Linked DNA regions of Ciceribacter thiooxidans. The protein of the gene in region 2 binds, or shares a complex with, the protein of the main gene of each other region. Links are inferred from orthologs where the notes say so. Each region holds a gene or a part of one and is shown on either strand. Other genes may lie near its edges.

The links. Proteins that work in one complex are often made in the same cells at the same time.
Region 1: the proteins of ccmB (region 2) and H4I97_RS21325 are in contact, whole or in part, in a solved structure (PDB 8CE8), measured with the Escherichia coli proteins. The link is inferred for Ciceribacter thiooxidans from one-to-one orthologs.

What each region holds. Positions count from the first base shown.
Region 1 is NZ_CP059897.1:722,793-725,862, forward strand. What follows is about bases 72-3,070. They hold H4I97_RS21325 (ATP-binding cassette domain-containing protein), read left to right. Parts: upstream 72-1,263; coding sequence 1,264-1,878; downstream 1,879-3,070. Other genes in these bases: cydD (thiol reductant ABC exporter subunit CydD), read left to right, coding at 72-221; H4I97_RS21320 (ABC transporter transmembrane domain-containing protein), read left to right, coding at 218-1,267; H4I97_RS21330 (cytochrome ubiquinol oxidase subunit I), read left to right, coding at 2,006-3,070. Also shown: more of cydD, read left to right, coding at 1-71. UniProt on the Escherichia coli protein: Part of the ABC transporter complex CcmAB involved in the biogenesis of c-type cytochromes; once thought to export heme, this seems not to be the case, but its exact role is uncertain. Responsible for energy coupling to the transport system.
Region 2 is NZ_CP059896.1:3,554,753-3,557,785, forward strand. What follows is about bases 1-2,962. They hold ccmB (heme exporter protein CcmB), read left to right. Parts: upstream 1-1,132; coding sequence 1,133-1,792; downstream 1,793-2,962. Other genes in these bases: H4I97_RS17570 (heme ABC transporter permease), read left to right, coding at 1,838-2,605; ccmD (heme exporter protein CcmD), read left to right, coding at 2,602-2,775; H4I97_RS17580 (DsbE family thiol:disulfide interchange protein), read left to right, coding at 2,772-2,962. Outside these bases: more of H4I97_RS17580, read left to right, coding at 2,963-3,033. UniProt on the Escherichia coli protein: Required for the export of heme to the periplasm for the biogenesis of c-type cytochromes.

The sequences.
Region 1 (3,070 bases), on a different replicon or contig from region 2:
GCGAGGCCCGCCGTCTGACGATAGCGCGTGCCATCTATGCGGATGCAAAGGTCGTCTTCGCCGACGAGCCGACGGCGGATCTCGATCCCGCGACAGCCGCCAAGGTGGTGGAGGCGCTGGAGGTTCTCGGCCGGCAGGGCGCGACACTGGTGGTCGCAACCCACGACCCGCGCCTCGTTGCCCGTTTCGACCGCGCCATCGTTCTGGAGGCCCTGCCATGACGGCGCTGTTCAGCGTCTTCCGACGCGTCTGGCGGAGACGGATCGGCGCATTGATCGTTGGCATCTTGCTCTCGGTTTCGGTTCTCGTAGCCGGGCTCGGCCTGCTCGGCCTCTCTGGCTGGTTCATCACCGCGGCGGGAATGGCCGGGCTCGCCGGCGCCGGAATGACCTTCGATGTTTTCCGGCCGAGTGCCGGCGTTCGCTTTCTCGCGCTTGGACGCGCGGTCGCGCGTTACGGGGAGCGGCTTGCGACGCATGATGCCACGCTCAAGGGTCTCGCCGACCTGCGCGTAGACCTGCTGGCGGCGATCCTGAGAAAGCCGGTCACTCTTCTGTCACGTCTGCGCGGCTCCGAGAGGCTCAATCGCCTGACCATCGACGTCGATGCCCTCGACGGTCTCGCTTTGCGGCTGGTCATCCCGGGGTTGACCGCGGTCTCCGTGCTCGCCGCGGCAGTCTTCCTGCTCGCCTGGCTCGTCCTGCCGGAGATTGCTGCACTCGAGATCGGCAGCTATCTCCTCGGACTTGGCGCTGCGCTCCTTCTGGCGGCGCGCGCATCGCAAAAACCGTCCCGGCTCGGGCAAAGGGCGGCACAGGCACTGCGTATGCGTTTCATCGACATGATGCGTGGCCGCACCGAACTTGCAGTAAGCGGCCGCCTCGAGGATTACCGCCAATCCGTGCTCGACGCCCACCGGCGGATGCAGCAGGCGCAGGCGCGGGTCGATCTCGTGGACCGGATGTCGACGCTGGTTATCGGCCTCGCGGGAAGTGTTGCGGCCGGCGGTGCGCTGCTGGTCGGTGGACTTGCGGCGAGCGAGGGGCGCATCGATCCGGCGAGCGCTGCGCTCGGCTTCTTCATGGCGCTCGCGCTAGTGGAGACTGCTGCCCCGCTTGCGCGTGGCATCGCCGAACTCGGCAAGATGACGGATGCGGCGCGGCGGGTCGAAACCCAGTTCGCCGACGAGCCCGCCACAGCATCGCGTCAAACGGGATCTCTGCCCCCGCCTGCAGCGTGGGGTCGATGCTGTCAGGCCGAGACTTGAGTTACCTCCGGGGGACCCGCACGCTTTTCGAGGGCCTGGATTTTGACGTCGGCGCCGGTGAGACGCTTGCGCTCGTCGGCGAAAGCGGCGCGGGCAAGACCACCCTGCTCAACATCGTTCGGGGACTGGAAGCCCCCACACGAGGCGGCGTCTGGCTGCAACGGCGGGCAATCGCAGGTCTCCCGGAGGCGGAGCGTGCCGCATTGATCGGCTACCTGCCGCAGCGCGCCACGCTCGTCCGCGGGACGATTGCCGACAATCTGCGCCTTGCAGCCCCGACGGCCGACGACGACATGCTCTGGGAGAGCTTGCGGATCGCCTGCCTCGACGAGGTGGTCGCCGCAAAGGGCGGCCTCGCGCATCCTCTGGGCGAGGGCGGGCAAGGTCTGTCGGGCGGCGAACGGCGAAGGCTGGCGCTCGCCCGCATGCTGTTGCGCCAACCCTCCGTCATGCTTCTCGACGAGCCGACCGAAGGACTGGACGTAGAGACCGCCCGCGCGGTCCTCGTGCGGGTGCGTTCGGCGTTCCGCCAGGCCGCGATCGTCATCGCCGCCCATCGCGCCGAGGAGCGTGCATGGGCTGATCGCGCGCTCGAAATCCGCGCCCCATAGCCCGCGCGGCCGGGGTTCTCGGGTGGATAAACGACCTTGATCCACCTCATGGACGAGACCCGGGTCATGGATATGATGAACCCTATCCTTCCAAGCTCATCACCGAAGACCAACCGAGAGCAAGATCATGGAAATCGACGTCGTCGAGCTGTCACGCCTGCAATTTGCAATGACGGCAATGTACCACTTTCTCTTCGTACCCCTCACACTCGGCCTCTCCATCATTATCGCGATCATGGAAACGGTCTATGTCATGACGGACCGTCCGATCTGGCGGCAGATGACAAAGTTCTGGGGCACGCTGTTCGGCATCAACTTCGTGCTGGGAGTCTCCACCGGCATTACCATGGAATTCCAGTTCGGCATGAACTGGAGCTATTACAGCCATTATGTCGGCGACATCTTTGGCGCGCCGCTCGCAGTCGAGGGGCTGATGGCCTTCTTCCTCGAAGCGACCTTCGTCGGCCTGTTCTTCTTCGGCTGGGACAAGCTCTCCAAGCGCGCCCACCTGGTCGTTGCCTGGCTCGTGGCGATCGGCTCGAACCTGTCGGCTCTCTGGATTCTCATCGCCAACGGCTGGATGCAGAACCCGGTCGGGGCCGAGTTCAATCCGATGTCGATGCGCATGGAAATGACATCGTTCTTCGACGTCGTCTTCAACCAAGTCGCGCAGGCGAAATTTGTCCATACGGTTTCGGCTGGCTACGTCACCGCCTCCGTGTTCGTGCTCGGCGTCTCCGCATGGTACCTGTTGAAGGGGCGCCACACGGAGCTTGCGCGACGGTCGATTGCCGTTGCGGCCTCCTTCGGCCTTGCCTCTGCGCTTTCCGTCGTCGTCCTCGGCGACGAATCCGGCTATTCGGTCACCCATGACCAGAAGATGAAGCTCGCCGCCATCGAAGGCATGTGGGAAACCCAGCCGGCGCCTGCATCCTTCACGCTGATCGGCATTCCCGATCAGGAAGCACGCGAGACCCACTATGCCCTCCACATCCCCTATGTGATGGGCCTGATCGGAACGCGTTCGCTGACCGGTGAAATCCCCGGCATCTCCGATCTTGTGCAGCAGGCGGAAGATCGGATCCGCTCGGGTCAGATCGCCTATGATGCACTGATGACCTACCGGGCCAACAAGGGCGTGGTGTCGGACGAGGTCCGCGCGGCGTTTGAAGAACACAGCAAGGATCTCGGC
Region 2 (3,033 bases):
GAGCCAGGCGGCGACACTTTCGATGTCGGCTTTGGTGACCGAACGTCCGTCTTCGTTGCGCAGCAGGTTCTCAAGAAGCACCTTCATCGAGTAAGGGAGCTTCGAGACGCCTGCGAGGCCGTTCGCTTCCGCCTTGGGAAGGCTGTAATAGACGTAATCCTTGCCATTCACGGTAATCGTGGACCGGCAATTGAAACTGTCGAGTGATTTGGACACGGACATGAACCCCGCTTATTCTGATAGCCAACACATTCGTGCGGACGCCTATGCACTTCATGCACATCAGGATGCGGGTACGGCCATTTCCGCTGTCCGCACGTGAAAGTCGCGAGTGCAACCCCAAGTTCGGCACAAGGATGATATTCACGCCGACCGCTGGCGTGGTTGCAGGTCTTATAGATAATTTCTAAGAAGGGCACCAGACCAACGAATGGTGAATTTCTACAAATTTTTGCAGGGCCCGAAGGGTCTCCGCTGGAAGGCTGAAACATGCGGCTGAGTGCCGAAAATCTCTCCGCGAGGCGCGGCGAGGACTTCATCTTCGAGGACATTTCCTTCGCACTCGGTGCGGGCGAAGTAATGATCTTAACGGGGCGGAACGGGTCGGGAAAATCGACGCTCCTTCGGGTGCTGGCGGGTTTGCTGAGACCGGAGGGAGGCCGCGTGGACTTTATCGCCGCGGGAGATCACGAGAGCCGCCCTGCACGCGAGGCAAGTCATTATCTCGGCCACCGCAACGCAATGAAGCAGGAGCTGACGGTATCGGAGAACTTGGTCTTCTGGAAAGAATTCCTCAGGGATTTCGATGGGGGAAGGGGATAGCGGTCGACGATGCCGCCCATGCCGTCGGCCTCGAAGGTATTGCACATCTTCCGTTCGGCTATCTTTCCGCCGGACAGCAACGACGCTTCGCCATGGCGAAACTGCTCGTGGCTTACCGGCCTGTCTGGATTCTCGATGAACCGACCGCGGCACTCGACGCAAGTGCCGACCAGATGTTTGCCGGCCTGGTCCGCGATCATCTCGCAACCGGTGGGATCGCGATCGCCGCAACGCACCAGCCGCTGGGACTTGACGCCGCCCGTGAACTGAAAATGACCGGGTTCTCCGGCGCCCCAGGAGGTGTCTGGCAATGATGGCGCTCTTCCTGCGTGATCTCAAGCTTTCCGTCCGGGCCGGTGGCGGCGCGCTGATCGGTGTGCTGTTTTTCATGACGGTCGTCGCCGTGATCCCGTTCGGCGTTGGACCTGATCTCAACCTGCTTTCGCGTATCGGACCGGCAATCGTCTGGATCGGCGCCCTTTTGTCTGCTTTGCTCGGGCTTGACCGGCTTTTCCAGGCCGAGCGCGACGACGGATCGCTGGACCTGATGCTGATGCAGGAGTCACCTCTGGTCGTGACGGTTTTCGTGAAGTGTTTGGCGCATTGGACTGCGACGAGCCTGCCGCTCGTCATCGCCTCGCCTTTGCTTGGCCTTTTCATGAACATGAACGAGATCGCGATCGGGGCGGTGATGCTGACCCTGCTCGTCGGTTCGCCCGCCATCACGTTTATCGGTGCGGCAGGTGCGGCTGTGGCCGTGGCGCTTCCGCGCGGTGGCCTGCTCGTGTCCATCCTCGTACTTCCGCTTGCCATTCCCGTGTTGATCTTTGGCGTCAGCGCGTCCTATGCCGCGGTCGAGGACCCCGCCCCATTTATGCCGCCCTTTCTCTTTTTGATTGCGATCGTACTCTTCTTCGCCGTGATCGGCCCTGTGGCCGCTGCCGTCGCCTTGCGCAACGCCTCGGATTGATTGGTATCAATTGCAGCAAAACGGCAGTCAGGTTAGAAGTGTTCTATGAACCAAGCGAGCCTTACCATCTCCAAGATTACCGACCTTGCAAACCCCACCCGTTTTCTCGCACTTGCCAGGCGCGTGATTTCGTGGCTCGCGGTCTTGACCGCGCTGCTCTTCGTGGCTGGCCTCTATCTGAGTTTCACGACCGAGGGCGATTATCAGCAGGGCATGACGGTGCGCATCATGTATGTGCATGTGCCTGCCGCCTGGCTCTCGATGATGTGCTACACCGTCATGGCAATTTCCGCCATCGGAACGCTCGTTTGGCGTCATCCATTGGCTGACGTCTCCCACAAATCCGCAGCGCCGCTTGGTGCGGCATTCACGTTCATCGCTCTTCTCACCGGCTCCCTCTGGGGTAAGCCCATGTGGGGTACGTGGTGGGTCTGGGATGCCCGGCTCACCTCGGTCTTCGTGCTGTTCCTGATGTATCTCGGGCTTATCGCACTCAATCGTGCCGTGGATGATCCTTCCAAGGCTGCGCGGCTCAGTGCGGTACTCATTCTCGTCGGCTTCGTGAATATCCCGATTATCAAGTTCTCAGTCGAATGGTGGAACACGCTGCACCAGCCGGCGAGCGTGATACGCATGGGCGGCCCGACGATCGACGCGGAATTCCTGCGGCCGCTACTGGTGATGGCGATCGCCTTCACCCTCCTCTTTTTCACGCTGCACATCGCGGCCATGCGTAACGAAATCTGGCGCCGGCGCATCGCCGTCCAGCGACGACTCGCCGCACGTATGGCAGGGCGGGAGACCTCGCAATGAGCCATGAGTTTTATATCTATGTATCTTATGGCGTGACAGGTATTGTCATTCTGGCTTTGATCGGGTGGGTCTGGCTTGATGGCCGTGCACGGCAACGTGAACTGAAGGAACTGGAAGCGGCCGGCGTTCGCCGCCGCTCGGCGACGGTGGCTGGTGATCGGCAAGCATGAGTGAAAGACTGAGGGAATCCCCGGAAAAGGGCAGAGGAGGCGTCGGCCGCTACGCTTTGGCCGTCGTGCCGCTGGCCGTTTTTCTTGTCATCGCCGGCACTGCCGGCAAGATGCTCTACGATCAGGATTTCAACGGCAAGAGCACGTCGGAGATTCCCTCCGCTCTGATCGGCACCAAGGCACCCGATCTCGAATTGCCCGCGCTTGAAGGGGCAGGGGTACCGGCGCTCACTTCCGAGGTTCTCGCGGGCAAGCTGA